DNA from 2 places in the Streptomonospora wellingtoniae genome. Region 1 is predicted to be linked to the other one. Evidence: predicted binding sites of a transcription regulator. Region 1 holds the regulator's gene; the other holds the start of a gene.
The links. The regulator HrcA, encoded in region 1, represses chaperone genes, less so after heat shock. The targets are predictions, from matches to a motif close to TTGGCACTCTCNNNNNGAGAGTGCCAA.
Positions count from the first base shown of each region.

Region 2: groL (chaperonin GroEL) is a predicted target of HrcA. The motif match lies at 5,092-5,118, and genes of this name have one in related genera.

Region 1 covers NZ_JAVREK010000006.1:124,893-132,649, forward strand. The annotation lists gene RM446_RS08320 (histidine triad nucleotide-binding protein) at 1-157, opposite strand, end outside; gene RM446_RS08325 (SigE family RNA polymerase sigma factor) at 768-1,298, shown strand; gene RM446_RS08330 (hypothetical protein) at 1,295-2,041, shown strand; gene RM446_RS08335 (16S rRNA (uracil(1498)-N(3))-methyltransferase) at 2,136-2,921, opposite strand; gene dnaJ (molecular chaperone DnaJ) at 3,067-4,218, opposite strand; gene hrcA (heat-inducible transcriptional repressor HrcA) at 4,219-5,232, opposite strand; gene RM446_RS08350 (DUF3097 domain-containing protein) at 5,397-6,245, shown strand; gene RM446_RS08355 (DUF4870 domain-containing protein) at 6,346-7,536, shown strand; gene RM446_RS08360 (DUF4870 domain-containing protein) at 7,756-7,757, shown strand, end outside.
Region 2 covers NZ_JAVREK010000022.1:68,047-75,803, reverse strand. The annotation lists gene RM446_RS18965 (S8 family serine peptidase) at 1-408, shown strand, start outside; gene RM446_RS18960 (GrpB family protein) at 590-1,243, shown strand; gene RM446_RS18955 (alpha,alpha-trehalose-phosphate synthase (UDP-forming)) at 1,392-2,831, opposite strand; SAM riboswitch class I at 3,172-3,314, shown strand; gene thrC (threonine synthase) at 3,327-4,592, shown strand; gene RM446_RS18945 (MoaD/ThiS family protein) at 4,653-4,931, shown strand; gene groL (chaperonin GroEL) at 5,284-6,921, shown strand; gene RM446_RS18935 (maleylpyruvate isomerase family mycothiol-dependent enzyme) at 7,191-7,757, shown strand, end outside.

The DNA.
Region 1 (7,757 bases):
CGGGGTGGTGCTCGCGCGGGATCACCAGCACATGCGTGGGCGCCTGCGGGTTGATGTCGCGGAAAGCCAGCACCCGCCCGCCGTCGCGGACGATCTCGGCGGGCACCTCGCCGGAGGCGATCTTGCAGAACAGGCAGTCGGGATCGGTGGTGCTCACCTGGGGCCTCTCCGTCCGGGTGGTCGTTGCGGCCGCCGCGCCTCCCCCGTCTGGGAGACCGCGCGCGGCGCACCCCATGATGCCCGAGTGGCGCATGGTGTGCTGAAACGGGACGGCCGCCGAGCCGGACGCCGACTGCGGCGACCGCGGCAACCGCGGCGGCGGCGCGGTTGCGGAGTCGGCCGCGTCAGGCCGTCCGGCTGCCGAACCCGGGCACGATCTTCTACGGTATGCGTCACACCGCCCTTCCGCGGTGCACTCCGCGCCGTCATCCCGTCGGCGGGTGTCCCCTCTGCTAGTGGTGCTCCTGTGAGGTCGTCTACCAAGCGTTCCGCAGCTGCGGACGCATCCCGGCCGCCGCGCCGCCTCAGCGGCGGCGCGAGCCGTTCTGCTGCTTCGCACGGCGCGGGCCGCGTCGTCCTGTACCGTCGGCACACTGATGCAAGCACGGGGACGGCGGACCGCGGGCGCCCACCGCGTCCGGCGCGGACGGCCGTTCACGGATTGCAGCGCACGATCACGGCGATTCCGACGCGGAACGAGAAGTAGAGGTATGCCCTTTCGTAAACCCGACGACAAGGGCGCGCGTCAAACCGACGTGACTGAAACCATGGTCGCAGGAGCCCCGACCGCACCGGTCGCCGTCGACTGGGACGCCGACCAAGCCGTCACCCAGCTGTACACCACGCAGTACCGACCGCTGGTCCGGCTGGCCACCCTGCTCGTGCGCGACTCCGGCACCGCCGAAGAGGTCGTCCAGGACGCCTTCGTCGCCATGCACGGCGCATGGCGGCGGCTGCGCGACCCCAACAAGGCCCTGTCCTACCTGCGCCAGTCCGTGGTTAACCGGGCCCGTTCGGTGCTGCGGCACCGGGCCGTGGTAGAAAAGCACGCACCCAAAGCCCTTCCCGACGCCCCCAGCGCCGAACAGGGCGCCATGGGTGAACTCGAACGAGCGGCCGTCATCGAGGCGCTGCGCGAACTCCCCACCCGACAGCGGGAGGCGATCGTGCTGCGCTACTACGGCGACCTGTCCGAGGCGCAGATCGCCGACGCGATGGGCATCAGCCGCGGCGCAGTCAAGAGTCACACGGCCCGGGGGATCTCCGCGCTCCGCTCGGTTCTGGAGCAGACGACATGACCGAACCACCAGAGGACCCGATCGAAGAGCGCCTGCGCGCCATACTGCGCGCCGAGGCCGACTCCGTGGGCTCCTCCCCTGAGGCACTGAACGCCATCCGAGCCCGCACGCAGCGCATGAGCTGGACGACTGCGCTGCTGAACGCCTCGTGGCTGCGGCCGTCGCTCGCGGTCGGCGCAGCGGCGCTGATCGTCGGTTCGGTTCTGCTGGGCACCCCGCAGGTGCGCGACCAGATCCTGCCGCAGTCGCTGACCAGCCCGACCGGCGACACCGGGTCCCCGCCCGCGGACGGCCCGGGCGCTACCGACAAGGACGGGATCACGAGCCCGCCGTCGCGCCCCGACCCCGCCGACCGCCCCGGCGGCGGCGCGGAGCCCACGTCGCAGCCGGTACCCCCCGAGGATCCCGAGGGCAGCGGCGCCCCCTACGGCACGGCCGAGCACTGCGCCTCCGGCGGCGCGCCGTCGCCCGCCCCGCAGCCGAGCACCTCGACAGGACCGGGCGCCACCGCCCGCAGCACGGTGCAGACCGAGTGCGACTCCTCCGACGAGCCCGCCGATCCCACCGAGGCCCCCCAGCCCGACGACCCCGGCGACGGCTCCACCGGCGACTCCACGTCTCCGCCCGACAGCGACGGCGACGGCGACGACGGCGACACCGGCGGCGACTCCGACACGCCCGGCACCTCCGCTCCCGGCGACACCACCACGGGCTCTGGCGACGTGGCGGTCGGGGTCGGCTGAGCGGTTGCCGACGCCGGACCGGTTCCGGGGGCCGCACGAGCCGGCCGCGGCAGTGGCGGAGCAAGGACTGTTCACCGGGGTCGCGCCGGCGGAGTCACCACCGTCCGCAGCGCGCCTGGAGCACGGAGAGCGCGGCCACGCCGGCGGTGGACGTGCGCAGCACTGTCGGGCCGAGCAGGGCGCGCACCGCGCCCGCCGTCTCCAGCCCGCGCAGCTCGCTCTCGGAGAACCCGCCCTCGGGCCCGACCACCAGGACGATCCCCTCCTCGTCGGCGGGCACCGCCTCGGCGCCGGCTCCGGGAGTCCCGGGCGCCGAGAGGCGCTCGGGCAGCGGCAGCGCCGAAAGCCGGACCCCGGCGTCCTCGTGCAGCACGATCCCGACGCCGGCGGCGGCGACCCGCGCGCAGGCCTCGCCGGCGCCTGCCTGCTCGGTGACCTCGGGGATGCGGCTGCGCCGTGACTGCTTGGCGGCCTCGCGAGCAGCGGCCCGCCACTTGGCCAGCGACTTGGCCGCCCGCTCGGGCTTCCATCGGGTGACGCACCGCTCGGCCGCCCAGGGCACGATGCGATCGACGCCCGCTTCGGTCATGACCTCCACCGCCAGCTCGCCGCGGTCGCCCTTGGGCAGCGCCTGGACCACGGTCAGGTGCGGGCGGGGCGGCGGGTCCACGCCGCGCTCCTCGACCGCGCAGACCACGCGGTCCCCGCCGGCTTCGAGCACCCGGCAGCGCGCGCGGGTCCCGGCACCGTCGACCAGGTGCAAGGTCTCGCCGACCGCGATCCGCCGCACCGTAGCGGCGTGCCGGCCCTCGGGGCCGGACAGCACCACGGTGGCGCCGTCGAGCTGACCGGGTTCGCACAGGAAGACCGGAGGTGTCACACCTACCCCATCCCCAGCGCCGGGCGCGGGCGCCCGGCGCGACGGCCGGACACGGGCGCGGGCCGGCTCCGGGTGCCGCGAGCATGCGGAGCCGACCCGCGCCCGAGGGCCCGGCGAACGGTCCGCGGAAGCCGCGGCCGACGCCTCAGCGCGCCCCGAATGCGTCGCGCAGCCGCGAGAAGAGGCCGCCGTGGCCCGGGCTGAACTTGCCCGGAGGCTGGTCCTCTCCGCGCAGCTCGGCGAACTTGCGCAGCAGCGCCTCCTGCTCCTCGTCCAGCTTGGCGGGGGTCTCGACGTCGACCTGGATCATCAGGTCGCCGCGCCCCGCGCCGTCGAGGTGGCGGCTGCCGCGATCCTGCAGCGTGATGACGTGGCCGGAACCGGTGCCGGGCCGCAGATCGATCTCTTCGGTGCCGTCGAGTGTCTCGAAGGTGAACGAGGCGCCCAGCGCGGCGGCGGTCATCGGCACGGTTATGGTGCAGTGCAGGTCGTCGCCGCGCCGCTCGAAGGTCGGGTGCGGACGCTGCACGATCTCCAGGAAGATGTCGCCGCGCGGCCCGCCGTTGGGGCCGACCTCGCCCTCCCCGGCCAGCTGGATCTGGGTGCCGTCCTCGACGCCCGCGGGGATCTGGACCTTGCGGGTGACCTTCTCGCGTACGCGGCCCTCGCCGGCGCAGTCGGCGCAGGGGTCGGTGATGACCGAGCCCTGCCCGGAGCACTGCGGGCACGGGCGCGTGGTCATGACCTGGCCGAGGAACGACCGCGCGACCTGGGAGACCTCACCGCGCCCCTGGCACATGTCGCAGGTCTGGCGGTGGGTGCCCTTGGCCGTGCCCTCGCCCTGGCAGGTGTTGCACAGCACCGCCGTGGGGAAGGTGACGTCCTTGGTCACGCCGAACGCGGTCTCGGCGAGGTCCAGCTCGATGCGGACCTTGATGCTGCGTCCGCGCCGCGCCCGGTCTCGGGGGCTGCGCCCGCCGCCGGGCTGGCCGCCGCCGAAGAACGCGTTCATGATGTCGTCGAAGGGGAAGCCGCCCGCGCCGAAGCCGCCGGCTCCCGCTCCGCCTCCGCCGCCGGAGGGGGCGAAGGGGTCGGCCCCCATGTCGAACATCCGGCGTTTGCTGTCGTCGGAGAGGACCTCGTAGGCCTGGGTCACTTCCTTGAAGCGATCCTGCGTGGCCGGGTCCGGGTTGACGTCCGGGTGGAGTTCGCGGGCGAGCCGCCGATACGCCTTCTTGATCTCATCCTTGGATGCGTCGCGCCGCACCCCGAGGATCTCGTAGTAGTCTCTCGCCACTTACTGCCCCGCAAGTATCTGTCCGAGGTACCGAGCCACAGCGCGTACCGCTCCCATCGTTCCTGGGTAGTCCATCCGAGTGGGGCCGACCACACCGATCTTGGCCAGAGGCTGATCGCCGATGCCGTAACCGGCCGAGACGATCGATGTGGATCTCAGACCCTCGTGAGAGTTCTCGGCGCCGATGCGCACCGTCAGCATGGAAGGGTCGCCCGCCTCTCCCAGCAAACGGAGCAGCACGACGTTTTCTTCCAAGGCCTCGAGTACGTCCCGAAGGCTAGCCGACAAATCCATCGCGGCGAGATTCGCCGTACCACCGAGGACGATCTTCTCGTCGTGGCGCTCGACGAGGCTCTCCAGCAGAACCGACAGTACGGCCGCGGCAAGGGCGCGGTCGTCCGGCGGCAGCTGGCCGGGCAGATCCTCCACGGCACTGGGGACCTCGGTGAGCCACGTGCCCACCAGGGCCCGGTTGAGCATCTGCCGGAGGCTGTCGACAGCGTCCTCGCTGACCGCCTCCAGACCGTCTATGACCCGCTGCTCGACACGGCCGGTGTCGGTGATGAGCACCATCATCACGCGCTGCTGGCCCAATGGGACCAGCTCCACATGCTGCACCGACGACCGCGTGAGCGACGGGTACTGTACCACCGCCACCTGGCGCGTGAGTTGGGCCAGCAGGCGCACCGTGCGCCCCACGATCTCGTCGAGGTCGACCGCACCGCCGAGGAAGGTCTCGATGGCGCGGCGCTCGGCGCCGGAGAGCGGCTTCACGGTGGACAGCCGGTCCACGAACAGGCGGTAGCCCTTGTCCGTGGGGACCCGCCCGGCACTCGTGTGCGGCTGGGCGATGTAGCCGTCCTCCTCCAGCGCCACCATGTCGTTGCGGATGGTGGCGGGAGACACACCGAGGGTGTGCCGGTCCGACAGGGCCCTCGACCCCACGGGCTCGTTCGTGGACACGTAATCCTCGACGATCGCACGCAGAACCGCCAGCTTCCGCTCGTCGAGCACGTGCTCACCTCCTGGCACTCCATGGTCCTAAGTGCTAATTCTAAGCCGTCGTGCAAGGTCGGGCCGAAAACGGGCCGCCGGATCCCGCCACGCGGCGGCGCGTCGCCTGCGACCCGCCCCGAGCCGTCCGGCGCGTCGGCGCGACCGCGGCTACAATCCCCGCCGTGCACACCAACTCCGACAGCTCGGGCAAGAGGTACGGCCGGGACGTCCTGGCGGGCGATTGGCGCCTGCCGCGCAAGGGCGCCGTCGCCGAGGTGGCGCTGGAGCAAGGGCTCGTCCTGGAGTCGGCCGACGAGGGGTTCTGCGGCGCCGTCGTGGGATGGGACAAGCGGACCGTGACCTTGGAGGACCGGCACGGCCGCCAGCGCGTCTTCGACCTGGACGCCGCGGCGTTCCTTCTCGACGGCCGCCCCGTGACCGCGGTACGGCCCGCCGCGGAACCCTCGGGACCGGCCCGCAGCGCGTCCGGGTCGATCGCCGTGCGGGGCGCGCGCTCGCGGGTCGCCAGGCAGAGCCGCATCTACGTCGAAGGCGTCCACGACGCCGAGCTCGTCGAGAAGATCTGGGGGCACGACCTGCGCGTCGAGGGCGTGGTCGTGGAGTACCTCGAAGGCGTCGACCACCTGCCCTCGATCGTGGCCGAGTTCGGCCCGGAGCCGGGGCGGCGACTGGGCGTCCTGGTGGACCACCTCGTGCCGGGCTCGAAGGAGAGCCGCATCGCCGAGCAGGCCGCCTCGCGGCACGTGCTGGTCACCGGCCACCCCTTCATCGACATCTGGCAGGCGGTCAAACCGTCCGTGCTGGGCTTCTCGGCGTGGCCGCATGTGCCGCGCGGCGTATCGTGGAAAGAGGGGGTCCTGCGGGCGCTGGGCAGCGATGAGGAGCCCGGTGAGGCTTGGCACCGGATCCTCGGGGCGGTAGGCAGCTACGCCGACCTCGAACCGGAGCTGCTGGGTCGCGTCGAAGAGCTCATCGACTTCGTCACCGCGGCACACGGGGTGCGAGACTAAGACGTGTCCGGAAGTACCGCGCGCGAGGGGTGCGCGGTGGCCTGACGGGGCACCTGATGGCACTATCGGCCCAACGCAATCGGCACAGCCAAGGGACAAGATGAGCGAGACCCCGCCCAACCGACCACAGCCCCAGGAGGGGCCCTCCGGTGACCAGTCGGCACCAGGCCGCGCTCCCTCTGGCGGGCAGCCCGGCCAGGGGCAGGCGGGCGCCGGCGAGGAGCCCGGCTACGGGCAGCCCGAGTACGGCCAACCCAGCGGGGGGCAGCCCGCATACGGCCAGCCCGGCGGCGCACAGCCGGGATACGGCGCGCCGAGCGGAGGCCAGCCCGGCTACGCCCACCCCGGCTACGGCCAACCCAGCGGCGGACAACCCGCATACGGCCAGCAGCCGGGATACGCCCAGCCCAGCGGGGACCAGCCCGGCTACGCCCACCCCGGCTACGGCCAACCCAGCGGCGGACAACCCGCATACGGCCAGCAGCCGGGATACGCCCAGCCCAGCGGCGGCCACCCCGGATACGGACAGCCGGGCTACGGCCAGGCCGGCGGTGGACAACCCGGATACGGACCGCATCCGGGATACGGCGAGCAGCCCTACCAGCAGCAGGCTCCCGGATACCCGCAGGCGCAGCAGGCCCAACCCCCGCAGCCCGGGTACGGGCCGGAGCCGGGCCAGCAGCAAGCGGGTTACGGCCAACCGCAACCCGGCCAACCCCAGCCCCTCCACCAGCAACCCCAGCCCGGCTACCAGCAGCCGCCGCAGCCCGGCTACGGCCCCCCGCCGCCGCAGCCGGGCGCGCCGCAGCAGGTGCAGGGCTACGAGCAGCAGCCCGGAGCGTTTCCCGGCGGCCCGCCCCCCGGCCAGCAGGGCTACCCCCAGCAGGGCTTCCCCCAGCAGCCCGGCTACGCTCCGGGCCGGCCGCACCAGCCCGCCGCCTCCGACGACGCCACCTGGGCGATGATCGCCCACCTCTCCGGCGTCATCCTGTCGTGCTTCGGCTGGCTGCCCGCCCTGATCATCTACTCGGTGAAGCGCAAGGACTCCCCGTTCGTCCGCCATCAGGCGGGCGAAGCGCTGAACTTCCAGCTGACTCTGCTCATCCCCTACTTCATCGCCTGGGCGGTCTACATCGGCCTCGGCGTCTTCGTACCGTCAATCTCCTGGATCGGCTCCGTGCTCGTCGCGGTGATCTGGGTGGCCTCGATCGTGCTCGGAGTGCTGGCCGCGCTCAGCGTCAACCGCGGCAGCCAGTACCGCTATCCGGTATCGATCCGCATGGTCAAGTGACCGGCCGCGGGGTGCGGGCGGGTGCGCGGCGCCGCCGGTCCGCGCCCCGCGGGAACCCCGCGCCCCGTGGGGGAGTCTCACCGAGCGAGGCCTTCAGCCGGCGGGCGCCCGGCCGGGACTCGGGAGGCCCGGCCGCCCGGCACAAGCGCCGCCGCACATGATGCGATCGCAGCGCCTCCGGCGGACACCGGGGGCCACTCACAGAGGAGACCAGCAGACAT
Region 2 (7,757 bases), on a different contig from region 1:
GGCGCTGCGGGCGCGCAGGCCCCCGGCTACGGCGCGGGCGTGCTCGACGCCCCCGCCGCCATGGAGCGGGCCGCCTCCTCCGCCGAGGGCCAGCCGCTGTTCGACGAGAGCCTGGCCGACCAGCCCCGTGAGGAGGCACCCGGGCCGCCGGTCTGGGCGCTGTGGACCGCGGGCGTGCTTCTGGCAGTGCTCGCGGGCCTCGTGGTCGTGCTGCTGTTCCGGCGCGCCGGTGCCAACCCCTACGACCTGCCGTCCCGCCGGTCCGGGCGCGAGCGCGGGCGCGGCGGCGCCGAGGGCCGGGAAAACCGGGAGGAGCGCGACGACCGCGAGCCGGCCGGCGCCGAGGCCCGCTCCGGCGGCCGGCGCGCTCCGGCGGGACGCCGCCGCGGCGGGCGCCGGCGGCGCTGAAACCCGTGCCGCGGGTCGGCGCGGTTCCGGGGCCCGGTCCGGTTCCGGTTGTCCGGTGCCCTCGCGGTCCGTGCGAGCCGTGCCGTTCAGTGACCGCGAGCAAGCTGTACGTGGCCGCTGAACAGGCGTTTTCCCCAATTGGCGCCTTGACGGAGGACGGCGGGCATAGAAGTCTGGCGGAATGTCCCCCAACGAGTCGATCGACTGGTCGCCCCGATCCCGCACACCCGACGTCCCTGCGCCCCTCCCCTCGCGGCGGGGAGGCGAAGGCGCGCAGGCGGTCGCAGGAGCGCTCGCCCCGCCGCCGCACTTCGTCGACGGCCGGGTGGTGGTCGTCGAGGCCGACCCGAAGTGGCCCTACCTGTTCCAGCGCGAAGCCGACCGGATCCGCGAGGCGCTGGGCGCCGCCGCGCTGGAGGTCGAGCACGTGGGATCCACGGCGGTCCCCGGCCTAAGCGCCAAGCCCTGCGTCGACGTGCTGCTCACCGTGCCCGACTCCGGTGACGAGGCCGCCTACCTGCCTCCGCTGGAGGCCGCGGGCTACGCGCTGTGGCACCGCGAGCCCGAAGCGGACGGCCACCGCGTGCTGCGCGGCCCGGACGTGAACACCAACGTGCACGTCTACGGGCCCGGCGCCGACGAGGCCGAGCGGCTGCGGCTGTTCCGCGACCGCCTGCGCGCCGACGCCGGAGACCGGGAGCGCTACGACCGCACCAAGCGCGAGCTGGCTCAGCGCACCTGGGGCCGCCTGGACGACTACACCGACGCCAAGGCCGCCTTGGTCGAGGAGATCATCGGGCGCGCCCGCGAGTCGGCGGCCGCGCGCGCCGAGTGACGGGAGCGGGCGCCGGCGGCCCGCGCCCCGGCCGTCGCTTCCGGCTTCCGGCTCCCCCGAGCTTCGTTGATCTTGTAGCCATCGTGATGAAAAACGATTTCCAGTGACGATGGCTACAAGATCAACGGTGATAGCCCGGACGATGCCGCTACTTCAGTGCGCTCAGCTGTTCCGCGAACCAGCGCTTGGGCGGCAGCGCGGTAGCGCTCTCGACCAGGCGTTCGCAGCGCTCGCGGCGCTCGTCCTCGGGCATCTCCAGCGCCTTGCGCAGCGCAGCCGCGGTCTGGGTGACGTCGTAGGGGTTGACCAGGATCGAGTCGGTGCCGAGCTCGTCGGCCGCACCGGCTTCGGTGGAGAGCACCAGGGCGCACCCGTCGTCGGAGAGCGCCGGAGCCTCCTTGGCCACCAGGTTCATCCCGTCTCGGATCGGGTTGATCAGCAGCACGTCGGCCATGCGGTAGGCGGCCAGCGAGCGTGGGAAGTCGTCGGTGACCTCCATGATCAGCGGGCTCCAGTCGGCCGTGGCGAACTCCTGGTTGATCTCCTTGGCCACCCGCTGCACCTGCTCGGTGTACTCGCGGTACTCCGGGACGTCTCCGCGGCTGGGGTAGGCGAAAGCCAGGTGCGTGACCCGGCCCTGCCATTCGGGGTGCTCGCGCAGCAGTTCGCGGTAGGCCTCCATGCCGCGAACGATGTTCTTGGACAGCTCGGTGCGGTCGACCCGAACGATGAGCCTGGTGTCGCCGACCCGCTCGCGCAGCGCCGTCCGCCACTCCTCGACGTCGGCCGCCGCCGCCCGCCGGCGCAGGCTGTCGGCGTCGGCGCCCAGCGCGTGCACGCCGACGTGGACCACACGCCCGCCGAACTCCACGGTGCGCCGGCTCCAGTCGACGTCGACCCGTAGGAACGTCTCGCAGCAGCGCAGGAACGCGTCGGCCCAGCGGCGGCTGAGGAAGCCGAGGTGGTCGGCGCCGAGCATGCCCTCCAGAAGCTCGCGGCCGACCTCGCCGGGCAGCATTCCGAAGTACTCCGGGGGCGCCCACGGGGTGTGCGAGAAGTGGGCGATGCGCAGGTCGGGGCGGCGCTGGCGGAGCATACGGGGCACCAGGGCCAGGTGGTAGTCCTGCACGGCCACGCGCGCGTTGTCGGCCGAGCCGGTCAGCAGCGCCTCGGCGAAGGCGGCGTTGTAGGAGCGGAAGCCCTCCCACTGGGTGCGGAACGCGGCGTCGAAGCGCGGCTTGTTGGGGGTGTCGTAGAGCATGTGGTGCACGAACCACAGCGTCGAGTTGGCCACGCGGGTGTAGGCGTCGGTGAAGGTGTCCGGCGGGATGTCGAGCATCCGCACGCGCATGCTGCCGAGGTCGAAACCGGCCAGGTCGAGCCGCCCTTCGGGGGCCCGGGCCGCGGCCGTGCGGTCGGCCTCCGTCAGGGCCGCGCACACCCACAGGGTGTCGGTCGTCTCGGCGACCGAACTCAGCCCTGACACCAGGCCGCCCCCGCCGCGCCGGTAGTCGAGGGAGCCGTCTTCGCCGATCGAGAAGGACACCGGTCCCCTGTTGGAAGCCACGAGGAGCTGCGCCTTGTCCACCTGATCGTCCACCTCTCACCTGTCACCGGAATCGCGCCGACGTCTCATTGCACTACACCGGTACCGCTGACAACAGGGCCCGCTGCGCGAAGGTGTCATAGGTCTCGCCTTCCCGGGCCCCGCGCAAACCCGCCGGTTCGGGGCTCCGGAGGGATAGCGCGCCGAAACCGGCGCCGGCGCGCGCGGCGCCGCAGGTACGGGCGCCGCTACCCCGGCGCTCCGGCGTCAGGCGTGTTACCCGGATCACTCTCCATGGAAATTCGGGCGAAACGTGAGCTACAGTGGCATGCGGATTCCGCTGCGCCCCGGGCGCCCAACTGCGGATCCGACAACTTCATATTGCTCATCCAGAGGGGTGGAGGGACCGGCCCTGCGAAGCCCCGGCAACCATCTCGGTTTGCGCGACTCGCGATCCTGCGAGGCGGCCGAGGCAGGTGCCAACTCCGGCCTGGGGCCAGATCGGTCAGCCAGGAAAGATGAGGGGAGACGCCTCGCATGGCGATTACCGCCACGGAAACGGACACGCCCTCCGCCCGCGCCTTCGGCCCCGCCGCCGCGCTGTCCTGTCGCGAATGCGGCCAACGCTACGACCTCGCCCCCAGCTTCGCCTGCGAGTTCTGTTTCGGGCCTCTTGAGGTGGCCTACGAGTTCGGCGAGGTCACCCGCGAGGCCATCGCGCGCGGTCCGAACAACATCTGGCGCTACGCCGACCTCCTTCCGGTTCCGGGCAACGTCGCCGAGCTGCCCAACATGAACCCCGGCCTGACGCCGCTGGTGCGCGCCGACCGGCTGGCCGCTGAGCTGGGTATGCGCTCGCTGCACGTCAAGGACGACTCCGCCAACCCCACCCACTCCTTCAAGGACCGGGTGGTGGCCATGGCCGTCGAGGCCGCACGCACCTTCGGATTCCGCACCCTCTCCTGCTCCTCCACCGGCAACCTGGCCGGCGCGGTCGGCGCCGCCTCGGCCCGCGCCGGGTTCCGCTCGTGCGTGTTCATCCCGGCGGGCCTGGAAGAGGGAAAGATCGTCATGGCGGCCGTCTACGGCGGCAAGGTCGTGGCCATCGACGGCACCTACGACGACGTGAACCGCTTCTGCTCGGAGCTGATCGGCGACCCGGCCGGCGAGGACTGGGGCTTCGTCAACGTCAACCTGCGGCCCTACTACGCCGAGGGCTCCAAGACCCTGGCCTATGAGATCGCCGAGCAGCTGGGCTGGCGGCTGCCCGAGCAGATCATCGTCCCCATCGCCTCGGGCTCCCAGCTCACCAAGATCGACAAGGGTTTCCGCGAGCTGATCGAGCTGGGGCTGGTGCAGGACCGCCCCTACAAGGTCTTCGGCGCCCAGGCCGCGGGCTGCTCCCCGGTGGCCGCCGCCTACGAGCAGGGCCACGACGTCATCCAGCCGGTCAAGCCCGACACCATCGCCAAGTCGCTGGCGATCGGCAACCCCGCCGACGGCCCCTACGTCCTCGACGTCTGCCGCCGCACCGGCGGCGCGGTCGCCCGCGTCGACGACGCGGCGGTGGTCGACTCCATCTCGCTGCTCGCCCGTACCGAGGGCGTCTTCGCCGAGACCGCCGGCGGCGTCACCACCGGGGTGCTGCGCAAGCTGCTGGACGAGGGCACCCTCGACCCCCGTGCCGAGACCGTCGTGCTCAACACCGGCGACGGCCTGAAGACCCTGAACGCCGTCGAGGCCGGGGTCACCGCGACCATCAAGCCCTCCCTGGACGTGTTCAAGGAGGCCGGGCTTCTCTAGAGCGCCCGGACAACCCCCGCAACCGCCGGCCGGCGAGCGAGTCAAGGAGATACCGCAGTCATGAGCGTCAGTGTCCGCGTCCCGACCATCCTGCGCACCTACACCAAGGACGAGGCCGAGGTCAGCGCCGAAGGCGAGACCGTGCAGGCCGTGCTGTCCGACCTGGAGGCCAAGTACCCCGGAATCAAGGCGCGCATCGTCGACGACGCCGGGAAGATCCGCCGCTTCGTCAACGTCTACGTCGGCGACGAGGACGTGCGGTTCGCCCAGGGACTGGACACCCCGACCGCGTCGGGCACCCAGGTCTCGATCATCCCGGCCGTGGCCGGAGGCTGCTGACCCCCGGCCCCCGACGGTCCCGACCCCCGACGCGCCAGGCCGCGCAGTCGGCCCAGCCCGCGCCCCGCCGCCCCCGAGGGCGGGGCGCGGGCTTTTCCACTTGCGGCCACGAGGCGTCATTGACCTGCGGGTAACGCCGCAGCGAAGTCTGGTTAGGGCATTTGCACTCGCATAGGGGGAGTGCTAATAATGGGGTCGCTGGCACTCTGGCATCCTGAGTGCTAAACCCTGGTTCGAGGCGATGAGGCCGAGGTCCCCGGCAGCGGGGTTGCCGGAAGTACCACGGTCGTCCGTCGCGGGCATCGGCTCGTACCTTCGCGTATCAGCCCGGTCTCGGGAGGACAAGAAGTCTATGGCAGCCAAACTGATCGCGTTCGACGAAGAGGCCCGCCGCGGCCTTGAGCGCGGCATGAACCAGCTCGCTGACGCCGTGAAGGTGACGCTCGGCCCCAAGGGCCGCAATGTCGTGCTGGAAAAGAAGTGGGGCGCCCCCACCATCACCAACGACGGCGTCTCCATCGCCAAGGAGATCGAGCTCGAGGACCCGTGGGAGAAGATCGGCGCCGAGCTCGTCAAGGAGGTCGCCAAGAAGACCGACGACGTCGCCGGTGACGGCACCACCACCGCCACCGTGCTCGCTCAGGCCATGGTGCGCGAGGGCCTGCGCAACGTCGCGGCGGGCGCCAGCCCGGTCGGCCTGAAGCGCGGCATCGAGTCCGCCGTCTCCCGCATCAGCGAGGAGCTGGCCAACCTGTCCAAGGAGGTCGAGACCAAGGAGCAGATCGCCTCCACCGCCTCGATCTCGGCGGGCGGCGACGTCCAGATCGGCGACGCCATCGCCGAGGCCATGGACAAGGTCGGCAAGGAAGGCGTCATCACCGTCGAGGAGGGGCAGACCTTCGGGCTGGAGCTGGAGCTCGCCGAGGGCATGCGCTTCGACAAGGGCTACATCTCGCCCTACTTCGCCACCGACCTGGAGCGCATGGAGACGGTGCTTGAGGACCCCTACATCCTCATCGCCAACCAGAAGATCTCCAACAACAACGAGTTCCTGCCGGTCGTCGAGAAGGTCCTGCAGGCCGGCCGTCCGCTGATGATCATCGCGGAGGACCTTGAGGGCGGCGCGCTGCAGACGCTGATCGTCAACAAGATCCGCGGCAACTTCAAGTCCGTCGCCGTCAAGGCCCCGGGCTTCGGCGACCGCCGCAAGGCGCAGCTGGAGGACATCGCGGTCCTGACCGGCGGCCAGGTCATCACCGAAGAGGTGGGCCTGAAGCTGGAGAACACCGAGCTGGACATGCTCGGCCGCGCCCGCAAGGTCGTCGTCACCAAGGACGAGACCACCATCGTGGACGGCTCCGGCGACGCCTCCAACATCTCCGGCCGGGTCAACGAGATCCGCAACGAGATCGAGCGCACCGATTCCGACTACGACCGCGAGAAGCTGCAGGAGCGCCTGGCCCGCCTGGCCGGCGGCGTCGCGGTCATCAAGGCCGGTGCCGCCACCGAGGTGGAGCTCAAGGAGCGCAAGCACCGCATCGAGGACGCGGTGCGCAACGCCAAGGCCGCTGTCGAGGAGGGCATCCTGCCCGGCGGTGGTGTGGCCCTGCTGCAGGCCGGCGTCCCGGTCTTCGAGAAGCTGGACCTGCAGGGCGACGAGTCCATCGGCGCCGACATCGTCCGCCGTGCGATCGAGGAGCCGCTGAAGCAGATCGCGATCAACTCCGGCCTTGAGGGCGGGGTCGTCGCGGAGAAGGTGAAGAACATGGAGGCCGGCGTCGGCCTGAACGCCGCCACGGGCGAGTACACCGACCTGTTCAAGGACGGCGTCATCGACCCGACCAAGGTCACCCGCTCCGCTCTGCAGAACGCGGCCTCCATCGCCGGGCTGTTCCTGACGACCGAGGCCGTCATCGCCGAGAAGCCGGAGAAGGCGTCGGCTGCCGGCGGGGGCGACCCCACGGGCGGTATGGGCGGCATGGACTTCTAAGGCCTCTCGGCCAGAGGTCGGCGAGTCCGGTACGCGAGCTCAGCCACCTGCGACGATCGGGCGGTCCCCGCTGGGGGGACCGCCCGATTCGCGTTCGCGGATCGATCGCGCCATGTCGGCCGCTGCACCGTGTCGCCCCGGTCTGCCGGTGGTAGCGTCATTCCCGCCTCCGCGGTGCGCGGCGCAGCCCCGCGCGGGTCCGCACGCCGGTGCCCCGAGCACGCCGCGCCGCCGCGGAGCAGGCGGGCAGACCAGCACAGGAGGCCATGATGACCGCACCAAGCGTCCGCCCCGAGGAGCCCACTGCGGTGCTCGGCGCGATCGAGGAGGGCACCGGCCGCCTGCTGCGCACCGCCGCCGCCGTGCGCCCCGAGCAGGTCGCCGAACCCTCGCTGCTTCCCGGATGGACGCGCGGCCACGTCCTGGCCCACGTCTCCCGCAGCGCCGAGGCGATGGTCCGCGTCCTGGAGGGCGCACGCGAGGGCGTCCAGGCCGACATGTACGCCGGCGCCGAGGCGCGCGAGCGCGATATCGAGGACGGCGCCGGGCGGGCTCCCGAGGAGCAGGCGGCCGACCTCGAAGCCACCGCCGAGCGGCTGGCGGAGGTCGTGCGCACCATGCCCGAGCAGGCGTGGACGTTCGAGATCCGGCACCGCAGCGGCCGCGTCTTCCCGGCCGCGCGGGTCGTATGGATGCGGTTGGCGGAGGTGGAGTACCACCACGTCGACCTCGACCTCGGCTACACGCCCGGCGACTGGCCCGCCTTCTTCACCGGCCCCGAGCTGGAGAGCCTGACCTCGCGGTTCGCGGTCGAGGAGGAGCTGCCGCCCGTCCTG